Regions from separate parts of the uncultured Spongiibacter sp. genome, predicted to be linked through region 1. Evidence: predicted binding sites of a transcription regulator. Region 1 holds the regulator's gene; each other region holds the start of a gene.

Region 1 (5,598 bases):
CCCAGCGCGGTGAAGGGCTCTGCTGACTGCCAGTCCGGCTGGGAAATAATGCCAACGCGAAAGCCCTGCGCTTCCAATACGCGCCCAATAACGGCCATGCCAAAGCTAGGGTGATCCACATAGGCATCGCCGGTGACAATAATGATGTCGCAGCTGTCCCAACCCAAGGCGTCCATTTCCTCGCGGCTGGTTGGCAAGTATGGTGCGGTGCCGAAGCACTCCGCCCAGTAGGGGTGGTGGCTAAAAATGGCCGGTGGTAAAGACATGGCGTAGCTACTCTCGAATGATCGGCTATTGTACCGGAAATCCCTGCTGTTTGCTGTGGGGGTGCAGCCCCAATCAAGTGTGAATTAGCAGCTTTGGCGCTTGCTATTAAGTGAGATCGTGGCTAAATAATGCCTCTCACTTATCGCGTGGCAGCAGGAGCGCACAAATGGATTGGCTGAATAACTCGATAGAGTACTGGCACTGGATGGTTTTGGGGCTTTTACTGGTTGCCAGCGAGGTCTTTGTTCCCAGCTTTGTCATGCTCTGGTTCGGTGCCAGCGCCATTGCGGTGGGGCTGATCACCGCCGTTGTGGATTTGCCCTTTAGTGTTCAAGTGTTGATCTGGGCGGGGCTGTCGGCGGTCGACTTGTTCCTCTGGTTTAAATTTGTGCATCCGCGTATGAAAGATAAAAGTTTATCGGGCATGTCGCGCGAGCAGGTTGTGGGTCAGGAGGGTATGGTTACGCGCGTTGGGGACCACCGCGAGGGGCAAGTGCGCTTCAGTATACCGGTGCTGGGTAATGACGAATGGAGTTATATTTGTCGCGAGCCCTTGATCGTTGGAGACCGGGTCGTTGTTGAAGATATCTCTGGTAATTCATTGATAGTACGCCGCCAGCGCGGCGCCAAAGCTGCCGAATAATACCGTTGCTGGCAGGCTCATTTTACGAGGTTTTAGGGGAAGAATATGGATGGTTTAGCGATTACAGGGGCGTTGTTTGTATTGGTTGTGGTCACGCTGTCGATGGGGGTGAAGACCGTTCCCCAAGGTTACAAACACATTGTGCAACGCCTGGGTAAATATCACCGCACCTTGAACCCCGGTTTGAATTTTATTATTCCCTATGTTGATCAAGTGGCCTATCGCCTAACAACCAAGGATATTGTGTTGGATATCCCCTCCCAGGAGGTCATCACTGAAGACAATGCGGTGATTATTGCCAACGCGGTGGCCTATATAAATATCGTTTCTCCTGAGAAGGCTGTCTACGGTGTTGAGAATTACACTATTGCCATCCAAAACCTAGTACAGACTGCGCTGCGTTCAATTGTAGGCGAAATGTCGTTGGATTCGGCCCTGTCGTCGCGGGAGCAAATCAAGGCCAAGCTCAAAGCGGGGATTTCAGACGATATTTCCGACTGGGGGATCACACTTAAAACGGTGGAAATCCAAGACATTAATCCATCTCCCACCATGCAAAGTGCCATGGAAGAACAGGCCGCGGCAGAGCGTCAACGTCGCGCGGCGGTGACCAAGGCCGAAGGTGAGAAGCAGGCTGCGATCCTCGAAGCTGAGGGGCGTCTGGAAGCATCGCGTCGCGACGCCCAGGCGGAAGTGGTGTTGGCTAAGGCCAGCGGTGCAGCGATTGAGTTGGTTTCGGAGGCCGTTAAAGGTGATGAATTGCCCGTGCTGTATCTGCTGGGTGAAAAATACGCTGACTCGCTGCGTCAGTTGTCAGCGTCCGACAATGCCAAGACCGTTGTGCTTCCCGCAGACCTGCCTCAGGCAGTGCGGGCAATACTGAACAAGGGTTAAGATTTTTTTGCAAGGATGTTGTTGTAAAGATGGAACATACCTACCGTTTGATCACCAGTTGTCCAGACCGCGTTGGCATTGTCGCCAAAGTGAGTCAATTTGTCGCCGACCAGGGGGGCTGGCTAACCGAAGCCAATCATCACGCGGATGCTGACAGCAATTGGTTTTTCATGCGCAATGAGATTAAAGCCGATTCACTGAGTATCGGTGCCGAGGCAGTGCGCGAGGCATTTACGCCCTTGGCGCAGGCCTATGACATGGAGTGGGAGCTGGTCGACTCAGCGCGGCGGCGCAAGGTGGTGATTCTGGCAAGCCATGCCTCACACTGTATTGCAGATTTATTGCACCGCTGGCATAGCGACGAGCTGTACTGTGATATTCCCTGTGTGATCTCAAATCACGAGAACTTGCGCAGCATGGTCGAGTGGCATGGAATTCCGTTTGAGTATGTGCCGGTCGACCCTCAAAACAAGGCGCCGGCCCACGCTCGTATTCAGGAGCTAACCGAAAGTTATGCCGCTGATTGTGTCGTGCTGGCGCGCTATATGCAGATTATTCCCCCGGAGTTTTGCCGTGCTTACAGCGGCAGAATGATCAATATTCACCACAGCTTTTTGCCTTCTTTCATTGGCGCGAACCCCTACCAGAAGGCCTATGATCGCGGCGTAAAATTGATCGGTGCCACTAGCCACTACGTCACTGAGCAGCTGGATGAAGGCCCGATTATCGAGCAGGACGTCATTCGGGTGTCGCATCGCCATAGTAAGGATGATCTGGTGCGTTTGGGTAAGGATGTTGAAAAGAGCGTTCTGGCACGCGCGCTTCGCAACCACCTTGAGGACAGGGTGTTAGTGCACGGTAATAAAACTGTCGTTTTCGACTAAGATTGGGGGCAACGGCTGGCGCCTTGATCGAGTCGTTGTCATATAATTGTCATTAAAGGCCGTTTTAATGCAGGCTCAAGCATCCACAGGCTACAAGGGAAGAGCATGAGCACAAAGACCATCCTCATCGTCGATGACGAAGCCGCCATTCGCGAGATGATCCGCGTAGGGCTAGAGCTTGCCGGTTACGACTGCATCGAAGCGAGCAACGCGCAGGAAGCGCACGGAATTATTGTTGATCAGCGCCCGGATCTGGTACTGCTGGACTGGATGATGCCAGTCACCAGTGGTATTGAGCTGCTGCGCCGCTTGCGCCGGGAAGATTTAACCCGGGATATGCTGGTGATCATGCTCACCGCTAAAGACGATGAAGACAACCGTGTTCAGGGCCTGGATGTCGGTGCCGACGACTATATTACGAAGCCGTTTTCTTCCCGAGAGCTAATGGCGCGCATCAAGGCAGTGTTGCGCCGCGGCAGCTCGCCTGAGCAGGAAGAGACCATTGAGGTGGATGGCCTCAAACTCGACCCCGCCAGTCACCGCGTGTTTGCCAATGGTGAGCCTTTGGATATGGGGCCCACCGAGTTTAAATTACTGAAGTTTTTCATGACCCACCAAGAGCGTGCCTATAGCCGTGGTCAACTGCTTGACCAGGTATGGGGCACCAATGTCTATGTTGAAGAGCGCACGGTAGATGTTCATATTCGCCGGCTTCGCAAAGCGCTGCTGACCGGCGAGCGAGACTTCGGGCAGCTGATTCAAACCGTTCGCGGTACTGGCTACCGTTTTTCCGCAACGGGGGTGAGCGCCTAGCGCTGCTCTATGCGGTATTACGGCTGGAAGACGGAGCTTGTTCGCGTAGTGCTGCCATTGGCAGCGGCGGCAGTGTTTGCAACAGCGTTCGACCTTGGAGTGTGGCCCGTTTTTATCGTTGCAGCGGTGATATGCACCTGGCTGCTATGGCAACTTCAACGACTGAGCGACTGGTTATATAGAGGCTTGGGTACCGAGCCGCCAGAGGCAATTGGCATGTGGGGTCAAATTTTCGACACGATTTACGATATGCAGAAGCATGCTTCGGGAGATCGTGATCAGTTACAAGCAATTATTGATTACTTACATTCATCGTTTGCATCGATGTCAGATGCTGTGGTGATGCTGGATCGTCACGGCAACATCGAATGGTGCAACGATGCGGCGATGGATCTACTGGGGCTGCGCAGGGATGAAGATGTCGGCTTGCAGCTGCTGAATTTAGTGCGCAACCCGAATTTTGTTGCCTACTACGAAGCAGAAAAATACGCCATGCCCTTTGAAATGGCGTCGCCGGTAAACAGCGAGATACAGCTCAGTTTAAGCATCAGCTTTTTCGCAGAGGGTAACCGTTTACTGTTTGCTCGCGATGTCACGCGAACCCACCGTCTCGAAAAAATGCGCAAAGATTTTGTCGCGAATGTGTCGCACGAGTTGCGCACGCCACTGACGGTGATCAATGGTTACCTGGAGACGTTTTCTGAGCACGGTGGCGACAACCCGCGCTGGGATCGCGCCATCGATCAAATGCTGCGGCAGTCTCGTCGCATGCATCACCTCATTCAAGATTTAATGCTCTTGTCGCGACTGGAATCCGTCCCTCAAGCCAGCGAGCATGAAGTAATACGCATCCGCCCGCTGATGGAAATGGTGCGCGAAGAAGCCCTGGCGGCCGCCAAGGGCAACCGCCAGATTGACATCGAATGTGACGATGCCATTGCCCTGAAAGGGCAGGCGACGGAAATACGCAGCGCGCTGTCTAACCTGGCGGTAAACGCCGCGCGCTACACCGCCGAGGATGACCGAATTGTGCTGCGTTGGTACCAGGATGACAGCCACGGTGTTTTGGAAGTGCAGGACAGCGGGATTGGTATCGAGCCGCAATACATTCCCCGTCTAACCGAGCGTTTCTACCGGGTTGATCAAAGTCGCTCCCTCGATACCGGCGGTACAGGCTTGGGTTTGGCGATCGTGAAACATGTTTTGTTGCGCCACCGGGCCGAGATGAAAATCTCCAGCCAGCCGGGGCATGGCAGTACGTTCAGTTGTTTATTTCCACGTTCATTAATCACTCGGGTAAACTGATTTCTCATTGTAATAAATCCGTCATCTAGCGCCGCTAAAATGACAGCCGTGTTACCAATTTTATTGATCGGGAGATACCTGTGAAACTGAAGCAATGTCTGATGGCGGCCGCATTTGGCCTTTCCTCTATGTGGGTGGCGGCAGCCACTGAAGTTGATCCGGCGCTGCCTGTGTACGAAAAAGCGGCGGGTGTATCGGGCACTTTTTCCAGCGTTGGCTCAGATACCCTGGCAAACCTGATGACGCTTTGGAGCGAAGACTTCAAACGCGCTTACCCAAACGTTAACGTCCAGATTCAAGCAGCCGGTTCCTCTACTGCGCCCCCGGCGTTGACAGAAGGCACTTCAAACATGGGGCCAATGAGCCGCAAGATGAAGGACAAAGAGATCGAAGCCTTCGAAGCGAAATATGGCTACAAACCCGTTGCGGTTCCGGTGGCTATTGACGCCCTGGCGGTGTTTGTCCACAAGGACAACCCCATTGAGGGGATGACCATCGCCGAAGTCGATGCGGTTTTCTCAAGCACTCGCAAGTGTGGCCACCCGGAAAATATCCAGCGCTGGGGTCAGCTCGGCATGGATGGGTCGTGGTCGGCGCGCGATATTCAAATGTTCGGTCGCAACTCGGTATCGGGCACCTACGGCTACTTTAAAGGCAAGGCACTGTGTAAAGGCGACTTTAAAAATGGTGTAAACGAGCAGCCAGGCTCGGCATCAGTGGTTCAGTCTGTGTCTACCTCTATTAACGGCATCGGTTATTCTGGCATCGGCTACCAGACCTCAAGCGTTCGCG
Region 2 (5,598 bases), on a different contig from region 1:
TACTGGATAGCTCCTTCAATTCTCTCTGCTGATTTTGCCCGCCTGGGCGAAGAGGTCGACACGGTACTCGAAGCTGGCGCAGACGTCGTGCATTTCGATGTCATGGATAACCACTACGTCCCCAATCTGACTATCGGCCCGATGGTCTGCAAGGCCCTGCGTAATCACGGTATTAAGGCGCCGATTGATGTGCACCTGATGGTGTCTCCCGTGGATCGCTTGATCGGTGATTTTGCCGAGGCGGGCGCCAGTATTATCACCTTCCATCCGGATGCCTCCACCCACGTTGACCGATCGCTGCAAATGATTCGCGATGCGGGCTGTAAAGCCGGCTTGGTATTGAACCCAGCGGTCGGCCCAGACGTATTGAAATACGTCATGGACAAGCTCGACATGGTGTTGCTGATGTCGGTGAACCCAGGGTTCGGCGGGCAGAAATTTATTCCCTCTACCCTGGATAAAGTTCGCGAAGTGCGGGCGCTGATCGACGCCAGTGGTCGCGATATTCGCCTTGAGGTAGACGGTGGAATTTCCGCTAAGAATATTGCCGAGATTGCCGCCGCAGGTGCCGATACATTCGTTGCGGGCTCGGCGATCTTTAATGCAGACGACTACACCGCAGTGATCGACAATATGCGCAGCGAGCTGGCCGGCGTATGAAACTCCAGCAGTTGCTCGGCGAGGCGCCGCTGAAGGCTATTTTATTCGACCTCGATGGCACCTTGGTGGACTCGGTGCCCGATCTCGCTGCCGCAATGGATGCCGCCTTGATTCACTGTGGCTATCCCGGCGCGGGGGAGGAGCGGGTGCGAACATGGGTGGGCAACGGCGCTGCCAAACTGGTCGAACGCGCGCTCGATTGGGCGGAGAGTACTTCCCAGCGCTCGGGGCCGCCAGTGCCGCACGGTGTTTTGTTAGATGCATTTTATCTGGCCTACGCCGAGGACAGCAGCTCCCGCAGTCAGCTGTTTCCGGGCGTAATCGCGGCGCTGGAATACTGGCAGCAAGCCGGTATCAAGCTGGCGTGCGTCACGAATAAGCCCGAGCGTTTTACGCACCCAATTCTTGCAGAATTTGGTCTGCAGTCGTTACTGCCGGTGGTGGTGGGGGGCGATACACTTGCCCAGCGAAAACCCGACCCCGCGCCTTTGCTGCACGCCTGTGAGCGGCTGGGCGTTGCCGCGGGCAACACTGTAATGGTGGGCGATTCCTCTAACGATATAGACGCTGCCCACGCCGCTGGCATGCCTGCTGCCTGTGTTAGCTACGGCTATAACCACGGCGCCCCGATTGCCGAGGCCGGAGCCGATCTACTGGTGGATGATTTTGGATCGCTGCGTTAATTTTGCGGCTTGATATAGGCGTAGCGTCGGCACTGAGCCTGCCATGCCAATGATCGGCATTCACACGCTGGGGTGAGCATATCAGCCTGAATGCCGTTGAGTTCTATCAGCCTGTTTTCCAACTCATCCTCGCTCTCCAGTTCGCCGTCGTGGCCAATGTGCAGGGTGTCTACAGTGTGTTGATGGAGAAGGTGGTGGCCAATTAACAGGCTGCGATGGCAGCTTGCCGGGTCTTTTTCTGCACACATCAGCGCGATGCGCATAGGCTTGTTCAGGCCGTTAAATACTCGCTCGATACCGCGCTGGAAAAGCGCCGCTGTTTGCAGGCGGCTGAATTGCACTTGACCGTGCTCGTTGTAGTGCGCGGGGTCTTTTGAGCGCGGCCCCAGCTCCTCGCCCAAATAGACATAGGCAATGCCTGCCTCTCGCAAACGCTTTGCCAGTGGTTCGCGGTGGTAGTCGTGGAAGGCGCGGCTGTAGGGAACAGAGCGAACATCGGCAATGGCATCAATGCGGTGTTGCCGCAGTTGGCGCAAAAATACCTCTAGCGGTTTTGTTGCGTAGCCAATGGAGTAGAGGGCGTGCATAGCGTGCTCAAAGCCACCAGTTTACACGCCCACTTGGGCTTGGCTCTAGCGGAAGTTTTCCGGAATGGTTAGCTCGTAGGTTGTGCCAAACCACGGTATGCCGAAATTTACCGGGCCGCGCTGAGAGCTGAAGTACAGCCGGCTGCCGTCGGCGGTAAATGCCGGGCCAGTCAGCTCGCTTTTACCGCCGGGGACTTGCAGCAAGATCTTCGCATTGGCATTGGGGACTATTACCATCAAGCGCATCGCATCGCCATCTTCGGCGACGATAACGTCGCCGGCGGGGCTGACAACCAGGTTGTCGACATCGTCATAGGGGGTTTCGTCAACGGCGGTGAGCTGTTCGTTGTCGAATACCACTTCGATAAGATCGTTGTCGATATCCAAGGCATATACCCGGTTGTCGCCTTTACAGGCAAAGAACACCACCGCCCGCAGAGGGTGGCTGCTGCCCGCGACGGTGCGGCCGTCGGTAAAGCTTTGTATCCATATTCCCTCTCCGCCTTTGAAGACGGTTCCCGGTGCACCGGCGCCGGTTGATGCAATTTCGGCGCGAACGTCAGCCTGGGGGCGTTCGGGCGATTGGACTTCCACCCATTTCACTTTGTGCAGCTGTCGCGCCTCGCTGAGTGCGTCCTGATAACCGCCATTTTCGAAGCCCTCGATTTCCAGCACTTCCAGCAGGCCGTTATTCAGGTTGAGCCCCTGCCGCCCATTCATCGATGGGGCATCTCCCAAGGCGGTGTAGCGGTAGAGCCGACCATCGCCGGCATCCTCGGTGAGATACACGGTGCGAGTGGGCAGGTCTACGGCCACTGCCTCATGGTTGAAAATTCCCAGCGCTGGCCGAGCCACGGCGCTGTCTGCATCGCCAAAGGGATCGCATTCGTACACCAGGCCATCCCGGACTTCCTCGCAGGACAGCCAGGTTTGCCAGGGGGTCGCGCCGCCTGCGCAGTTGTTGCGGGTATCTTTAAGAATGCGGTAGTTGTCGGTAATGCTGCCGTTGGCATCAAAACGCAGAGCACCCACTCCGCCAGGTGTGGATTCACTGTTGGATACGTAAACCCAGCCGCCGTCGTCGCTTTGGAACACCGCCCCGCCATCGGGGTTGCTGTGCCAGAGCGTGAAGTTGAGTGATGGCGAGAAGCCGGCGCGGGCCACGCGGCGTATGGAGAAGCCTTCGGGAATCAATATGTCGTCAACGTCAGAGGTGAATAAGTCGCCGATATTGGCTAGCGGGCCGGGTGACAGCGGCAGCTCGGTTGCCGGGGGAACGGGCGGTTGTGGTGGCTGGGGTGTGTCGCCGTTATCTGGCGTGGTGTTGCTTGTGCTGCGACTCGAGCCGCCACCACATGCGGCGAGGCCAGCGGCGGCGGCACCGAGAAACATTGCGCGCAGCACGTCGCGGCGGCTCTTGATAAGGGGTGGCTGTGTCACCTGTCTACTCCTTTTACTGGCCCGTCTGCCTGGGGGCAGCAGGCCTTAGGCAAAGATTCACTAGGCCGCGAAAGGTAGAGCAAAACTGTGGCAGTTTAATGACACGGAGGGCGCGTTTGTGTCGCAGATAACGGCGTAGGTACTTTGCAGAAGGCGTGACAGGGTGGGGCTATCGACGGGGCGGCTGAAGGGCCAATACCACCCTGCAGCCGCCGTGCTCGCTTGGGCTAGTGGTCGCCAAACAGAAAATTGCGAATCAGCTCTTTACCGCCCTCGGTCGCAAAGGACTCGGGGTGAAACTGAATGCCATGGATTGGGTGTTCGCGGTGCTGAACCCCCATAATTTCGAACTCACCGCCGCGCCGCACCGGGCTGGGGTCGCTAAAGGCATTGGGCGGGATGTCGCCGACTAGCGCAGTGACTTGCAGGCAATCGGGTAGAGACTCTGCCTCGGCGATCAGCGAGTGGTAGCGCATGACTTCCAGCTGGTCCGGGACATTGGCAAACATGCCTTGGTCATTGTGGGTAATCGGGCTGATTTTGCCATGCATGGGCAGTGGCGCCTTGACCACATTGCCGCCGAATACGTGAACGATGCCCTGCATGCCTAAGCAGACGCCGAGTAGCGGAGTGTGCTTGCCGAGCTCGGCGATCACCTGTGAGCACACGCCAAAGTAGTGTTCGTCATCCGGTGAGCCCGGGCCGGGTGAAACGATAATGCGGTCGGCGTTGAGCTGGCGGATCTCGTCCAAACTTAATTCGTCGTTGCGTTTAACGACAATACGAAAGTCGTCGAGCCGCCCGCGGCTCTTTTCGCTGCTCAATATCTCGCCAATATATTGGTAGAGGTTGTAGGTGAAGGAGTCGTAGTTATCAATGATGAGGACTTTCACGATTCGCCTCCTTCGCGGTCATCGACCATAAACTTATCCAGGACCTTTTTGGTGCCGGCGAACTTGCGCCGAATTTCCTCGTATTCATCGTCGGGGTTGGAGTCGTACACATTGCCGCCGCAGGTTTGCACATAGGCCTCTTCGCCATTGGCGAATACCGTTCGGATGGGGATGGCAAAGGTGCAGTCCCCGTTGAATGAAAAGTGCCCGACCGCGCCGCCATAGGGGCCGCGTCCGTCGCCTTCCAGTTCGTTGATGATCCGCATGGCCTCAATTTTGGGGGCGCCGGTTAGCGTTCCCGCCGGGAAGTTGCTGGGCAGGGCCGAGAACATGTCTTCGCCCTCGGCGATAATGCCGACAATTTCGCTGGAAATATGCTGCACATGGCTGAAGCGCTTAATGTCCATCAGGCTGCGCACCTTCACCGTGCCAAACTGGGCCACACGACCAATATCATTGCGATGCAGGTCGACAATCATATTGTGCTCGGCGATTTCTTTGGGGTCGTTGAGCAGTGCGCGGGCCAGTGCGGTATCTTCTTGTGGGTCGGCGCCGCGCCGGGTGGTGCCCGCCAGCGGGAAGGTTTCCATCTCGCCTTGGCGCAATCTAAACAACAACTCGGGACTGGCACCGATCAGTTTTTGCTCGCCAAATTTTACGTAGTACATCTGCGGCGAGGGGTTAATCTCACGCATTTCCTCGTAGATATTGATGGTGTCGCCTTCGAGGCGAAAGCGCTTTTTAAAACCGACTTCCGTCTGGAAAATTTTGCCGTCGATAATGTCCTGCTTCACCTTCATGACGGCGGCGCGGTGATCGTCGCGGCTCATGGTTTCGCCGCAGGAATATATTTTCAAGGGGCCGTTTGCGACATCGTCTTCGGCGAGCAGGGCTTCAACCTCATCGAGGCGGCTGTCGTGGTAGTAAAAATAAATGAGTTCCCCGGTCATCTTGTCGAGGATCAAGCCATCTTTAAAGAGCCCAAATCGAAAGGCATCAAACAGCTCACTACTCTGGATGCTGAGGCTGGGCTCGAAGTAATTCATTGCGTCGTAGCCGAGGTAGCCAGTGAGGCCGCCGGCGTATTTTCGAGAAATAATGTCCTGCGGGACGATTTCCCGGAGCAGGGAATAGGGATTGTCGCTGGGGTAATCGACCTTGCTGCCGTCGCGCTCCTCAATAGTGAGCGTGTTGCCGTTGGCGTAGAGCAGCTGCTCGGGGTCGAAGCCGATAATGGAGTGACGGGCCATATGGCTATCCTCGCCGAGCGACTCCAGATAGAAGCAGTTGTCGTAGCGCTTCTCGATTTTCTTAAACAGTTTAAAAAAATCGCAG
Region 3 (5,598 bases), on a different contig from region 1:
CTTGCTCCGCTTGCCAGTTCAGGCGCAGGTCCCAATGCCGCACTTTGTCGGCGGGTAACACGCTGGCTGTTTCAGGGTCGATCTCCCGGTAGACATTCACCGCCGGCGCAATATTGGGGTCGCGCCCATGCACAAAGTCTTGGTCGGCAACAATCGTCATATAGGCTTTATTCAAGTCCAGTGCTCGGCGCAGGGAGGGCGTAATAAGTTGATAGACATCTTTGCCGGCCAGCGCAGCGGTATTTAAGCTGCCATCTTCATTGAGAAAGCGTTGGCGAATTTCGGCGTTTTCTCGGAACTCATTGCCGCCGCCCACTGTTGCCAGGTAGTCAGCGATTTCTCCGATCACTTCGCCATCGATCTTTTCTTGGCCAACGTAAGGTGCGTCTTGCATACCTTTCAGGTTGATATAGGACCAACCCTTACTGCCAGTCACCTTGCGAGCAAAGGCGAAAGTTTGGTCAATGGTGGTGCCAACGGTTGTGTGGCAGCCCATGCAAAATAAGTTCTCTTCCTCACTTTGCATCCGCAGGCTGCCTTGCTCATCTTCGATAAAGCCGAGCATCATCCAGCCAAAGCTGTTATCGGTTCCCTTGTCTCCGCGGTTGATATATTTGGGAATCAACTCATCGACTTTCTCCTGGCGCTCATTGCCGTACATCGATACCAGGTGCTCTGGTGGATAGAACACAAACTTATTCATGTAGCGCAGCTCTTTCATACGAGGAGGCACGGTGATCTCGCCGCCTTCGTTGATACCGACATAGCGCACACTGTGCAGAAATTCCGTGCCCAGGGGATATAGCATGGTTGCTACCACTTCATCAGCGGCGTCACCCACGTAGTGCTCAGGGCGTTTGATACGGTTGACGACGCTGAGTTCTTCGTCACCGTTTAGATCGACGCAAAAGGCCCGCTCGTCGATGTCCTGGGTCGAAATATCGTGTAGATCCTTAATAGCCATTTCCAGTATGGAGAGGTTTGCCAGATAGGCGTCTTTTGAATATTGGCCGTCACCGCCACAGCTGGCTTGGCGAAACTTGGCGGGCAGGCGAATCATGACATCGTCGGTTGCGCCATTGGTTGGCCAGAATGTGCTGGGCAGCGGTTTGTAATTGAAGGCCACCCAGTGGCTGCCATCTTTGGCAAAGCCGAGCTCATCGAAAGCCTCTGCCCCCAGTGCTAAATTTTTTAGCTCGGGAATGGGGCCCTGCCAGTCGCGGGTATTTTTAAGTTGTTCAATCAGCGGGCTGTAATTATCGGTATGGATATAGTCCAGCACATGCTGGTCGCTGATTTTTTCAATGCGCTCGCGGCGATCTTCAAAAAGGTTGGTCCAGTGGTTAACTTCGCCAATGTCAGAGAACAGGTAGGCGACCTGCTGACTGCCATCGTCCATGGTGTTGGGCCTGCTGCGATAGGGGTAGGTTTGGTGGCAGGTCATGCAAGGGTTGTACTTGGCTTCGTGCTTGGTATAGCACTGGGGTGGGATAACCGCCTCTGCATTGTAAATGGTTTCTGGTTTGGGCTGGCGCAGGGTCGGTGTTGGTGAAGCGGTGGCAACCTCGCCTGGAAACGAAAGACTGCTCAGCAGTTCCTGGTCTGCCGCCGGGAGCTTGTCCCCCGATTGCTCCGGCGCTTGCTGGCCAGGGGGCGCCGTTGTGTGGGCGTTGTCACCACTGCATGCATACAGCAAGGCACTGAGAAGAATCATCCAGGTTTTTTTCATTGCGGATACCAACATGTTTACTAATAAAAAAAGGGGCGAAGAATCCGCCCCTTTTGTTTACTGTTGCTTGGCCCATCGGCCGCGCGTCGTACTACAGAGCAGGATCTTCAAACAGCCAGATCACATTGTTCTCGTGGTTGCCAGTGTCTTCGCCAATCAACACTCGTCCATCGTCCAAGATCACCAGATTGTCGGGGTTGGAGATGTTATTTGTGTTACAGCGGTTTGCTGCGCGATCGCCGTAGTAGGGGCCGCCGACAAGCGCTGGGGTGAGGGTGTTGATGTCCACCAGGCCATCCTTTTCAACGAGCTTCATGCGGTAGACCACACCACACTTGCCGTGAGTGCCGTCTAGCTGAATGTCTCCGGCGCCGTCAGCCATAGTGGCGTCGAACGAAGACATGGCCAGGTACATGTAGGCTTGGGCACCATCTGCCGCGCCGTTATTCCACCATGTGTCGGCCAAGCCGAAGTTGATGTTGATGCCTTCCATTTTGCGGAACTCAGCCGTCGCGCCCATTGCGGCAGCGAGTTTGCGGCTTTCAAGGAAGGCGACACGCTCGTCAGCAAAGGGGTTGGCGGCAATGCTACCGCTGTTGTCGAGGTCTTGCCCTGACTTGAATTCTGCGAAGGCCTGAATTTGCGCATCGCTAATGTGCTTGGCGTCGGCAAACGTGCCGTCGAAGCTCGCAATGGCGTTTTCGATATCGGCCTCATTGCCAGCACCGATCTCAATCCACTCCACAGCAAAGGCAGCTTCCGCTGGGTCAGTGATGCCATTGGACTGGGTGACTTTTGCGGCGTAGAGCTTGCCCGCGCTCATATCGTTAGCGGCGTTGGCCACAAACTTAAACAGCACTGTGCCGGTGCCATCGTCGCTGAGGAAGACGGTGCGGCGGTCTGGCATAACCACGGGGTTTTCGTGTGAGAAGCGCCCCATCAGCTCAAGTTTGTTCACTTCAACATCGGCAACATTGGCTGTTGCTGCAGTGTTGTTAGTACCGATCTCGACAATGTAGCCGTAGTCGTAAGGGTTGCCCCAGTTACCGCTGCGATCAAGCGGGTAGCCTTTGTATTCAGCAATCGCTTCGGCATTGGAGAAATAATTGGCATTGGCATTGAACCAGTCGGCTGTATTGTCAAAGTACAGTTCTTCTGCCGACAGCGGCGTGCCCCAGGGGCTTACGGTGCCAAAACAGTTAACCCAGGTGCCGTCGACACTGGAGAAGTCCAGCATACCTTCCTGGGTCGGGCTGTAGGTATCCGTTAAGCGAATACGGCTCATGCTGCCTGGGCGGTCTTCCCAGTTGGTATACAGGTAGTAGCCGGTGCCACCATCGGAGACGGCGCCGTTAAAGTCGGGGTCGTTAGAGCTTTTGATTAAACTGCCGTTAGCACTGAGGATGTCACCCATTTTGTTGCCATCGGCGAGGTTGTCACCCTGCTGTGCCAACACAATGTAGCTGCCAGCGGCGCTTTGTACGGTTTCTTTTTGTGCCGTGGTGATGGGGAAGTCCAGAGCGGCGATATCGCCCATGTTGTTAACGTCGGCGTTAAAGTAGCCAACGGTACCTACGTTAAAGACCTTGCCAGCCGAATCGGTGGTTGTATTAGAGCTGCTTGGGTGCTGAATATTGGAGAACAGCTTGCCGTCTTCGTTAACGAATATCCCGGTAAACTCAGCGCCGAGCGGAGCGGTAGCAAACCGTTTGAGGCCTTTAGGTGTCACCGTAGAGACGCCATCAGCACCATCTTGACCGTCTGCGCCATCCTGCCCATCAGCGCCATTTGCACCATTGCTTCCATCAACGCCCGCAGGACCTTGTGGGCCTACCGCGCCGTCTTGGCCATCGCTACCATTTCGTCCGTCATCGCCGCCGCAGGCTGACAATGTTGCAGCCAGAATAGCGGCAATGGAAGCGCTCAATAACTTCTTGTTCATAACAGTTCCCTAGAAAGAGGTGGATTGGTCTAGTTATAACGGGGGCCAGTCTAGGGACGGACTATGACGGTTTAACAAAGAAAACATGTCGAAGTGTTGACGAATTTGTGACAACCACCAGGCTGGCTGAGTGCGACATATTTGTGCGTTAGAACATTTTGCGCTTCATTGGAGGGCGGTAGTGGCGGCAGATTCGATCGCCGCGGCCGGCGAGTAGCGTGAATTGGCGGTGGAAGTAGTGTTGGCATGGATTCTGTATAGAACACGGTGTCCGCACTCTTGGTATCGCAGGACATGCTGTCAAAGCATCACAATTTGGTAATGGAGAGCTAGGGTTCCGGTTGTGCACCTTGCACAACGTCTGGTCCGAGAGCTTTCGACCTCTTCCCTCATCGATTGGATTCGCCACGGGATAGGTTACACGGCGGGACAAAAGCCCGGGAGACGATCGGCAGCCAGTTGCCAGGAGTGCTCTATTTACCGCGTAACGATGCCGGAGGCAGGCAATGAAACGAATAGCCGCATTACTACTTACTCTCTCATGTTCCTCTTTTAGTCTCGCTTCAGACAGCTTCAAAGTATGTTGGTCAATTTATGTTGGCTGGATGCCGTGGGGCTATGGTGACGAGCAAAAAATCGTCGATAAATGGGCGAAGAAATACGGCATTGAGATTGATGTCGTTCAGATCAACGACTACATCGAGTCAATAAACCAATACACCACCGGCGAGTTTGATGCCTGCACCATGACGAACATGGATGCGCTGACAATTCCAGCTGCCGGCGGTGTGGACAGCACCGCGCTAATTGTCGGCGATTTTTCTAATGGCAATGACGGGCTGGTACTGAAAAATACCGACTCACTTCAGGCTGTGAAGGGACAGCAAGTGAATTTAGTTGAATTGAGTGTTTCCCACTATTTGCTGGCGCGGGCACTGGATAGCGTCGGCATGAGCGAATCTGACGTTACCGTTGTGAATACCTCCGACGCCGATATGGTCGCTATCTACCCAACAGCGGGGGTAAGTTCTGTGGTGACCTGGAACCCATTACTCAGTGAAATTCTCACCATGCCCGGCGCAAACAAGGTGTTCGACTCTTCTCAAATACCCGGCGAAATTATCGACCTGCTCGTGGTGAACACCGAGGTATTAAAGAAAAACCCTGCTCTGGGTAAGGCGTTAGTTGGCGCGTGGTATGAAATCATGGCGACCATGAGCGGCCCAGGAAAGGCGGGTCTCGCTGCTCGCACGGCGATGGCAATTGCGTCGGGGACGGACACCGCCGGCTACGATGCGCAGTTGGCCAGTACGAAAATGTTTTACACGCCCAGCGACGCGGTCGCTTTCACCCGCAGCAGTGACCTGAAGTCAACCATGCAGAGTGTGGCTGAATTCTCGTTTAACCACGGTTTGCTGGGTGATGGCGCTCCCGACGCCGGTTTCATCGGTATCGAAACGCCTGTCGGTGTCTATGGCAATCCGGCAAACATCAAACTGCGTTTTAACCCCAGCTATATGCAAATGGCGGCTGACGGCAAATTGTAAACCGTGCCCGAGGGTGGCGCCTGCCACCCTAACCATTTTTCTCAGCTGGGATGCTTCTATGAAACGATTGATTAATCAGCAGCCGACGCAGGTATGGGGCATTGCCTTGTCATTACTGCCCTTTGTATTCCTGCTAGTGCTTTACGTCACGGCCTCTGATGCACGCTTGGCGGAAAACCCCCAAGACAAGCTTTTACCCAGTTTCTCTCAGATGGGCGAAGCGATGCAGCGCTTAGCGTTTGAGCCGAGTAAGCGCACGGGGGAGTACTTGTTTTGGCAGGACACTCTCAGCAGTTTGCAGCGCCTGGGTTTGGGTATGACAATTGCCGCTGGCTTGGGGATGTTGCTCGGTTTGAGTACCGGCGCCTTTCCTGTTGCCT

Evidence for each region. Region 1 encodes PhoB, which activates phosphate uptake and scavenging genes when phosphate is short. Its sites were predicted from a motif close to TGTCATAAANNTGTAACA; they were not measured.
Region 2: ABNS66_RS07985 (alkaline phosphatase PhoX) is a predicted target of PhoB. The motif match lies at 3,457-3,474, and genes of this name have one in related genera.
Region 3: ABNS66_RS15005 (alkaline phosphatase PhoX) is a predicted target of PhoB. The motif match lies at 3,767-3,784, and genes of this name have one in related genera.

The regions. Positions count from the first base shown of each region.
Region 1 is NZ_CAXGPO010000019.1:1,969-7,566, forward strand. Features, by position in the region: gene ABNS66_RS09970 (YgiQ family radical SAM protein) at 1-266, opposite strand, end outside; gene ABNS66_RS09975 (NfeD family protein) at 434-910, shown strand; gene ABNS66_RS09980 (SPFH domain-containing protein) at 956-1,804, shown strand; gene purU (formyltetrahydrofolate deformylase) at 1,834-2,688, shown strand; gene phoB (phosphate regulon transcriptional regulator PhoB) at 2,794-3,501, shown strand; gene phoR (phosphate regulon sensor histidine kinase PhoR) at 3,511-4,806, shown strand; gene ABNS66_RS10000 (phosphate ABC transporter substrate-binding protein PstS family protein) at 4,887-5,598, shown strand, end outside.
Region 2 is NZ_CAXGPO010000012.1:51,908-57,505, reverse strand. Features, by position in the region: gene rpe (ribulose-phosphate 3-epimerase) at 1-660, shown strand, start outside; gene ABNS66_RS07995 (phosphoglycolate phosphatase) at 657-1,343, shown strand; gene ABNS66_RS07990 (DUF488 domain-containing protein) at 1,340-1,930, opposite strand; gene ABNS66_RS07985 (alkaline phosphatase PhoX) at 1,976-3,370, opposite strand; gene ABNS66_RS07980 (aminodeoxychorismate/anthranilate synthase component II) at 3,598-4,263, opposite strand; gene ABNS66_RS07975 (chorismate-binding protein) at 4,260-5,598, opposite strand, start outside.
Region 3 is NZ_CAXGPO010000049.1:2,932-8,529, reverse strand. Features, by position in the region: gene ABNS66_RS15010 (hypothetical protein) at 1-1,729, opposite strand, end outside; gene ABNS66_RS15005 (alkaline phosphatase PhoX) at 1,821-3,671, opposite strand; guanidine-I (ykkC/yxkD leader) riboswitch at 3,990-4,117, shown strand; gene ABNS66_RS15000 (putative urea ABC transporter substrate-binding protein) at 4,178-5,218, shown strand; gene ABNS66_RS14995 (ABC transporter permease) at 5,277-5,598, shown strand, end outside.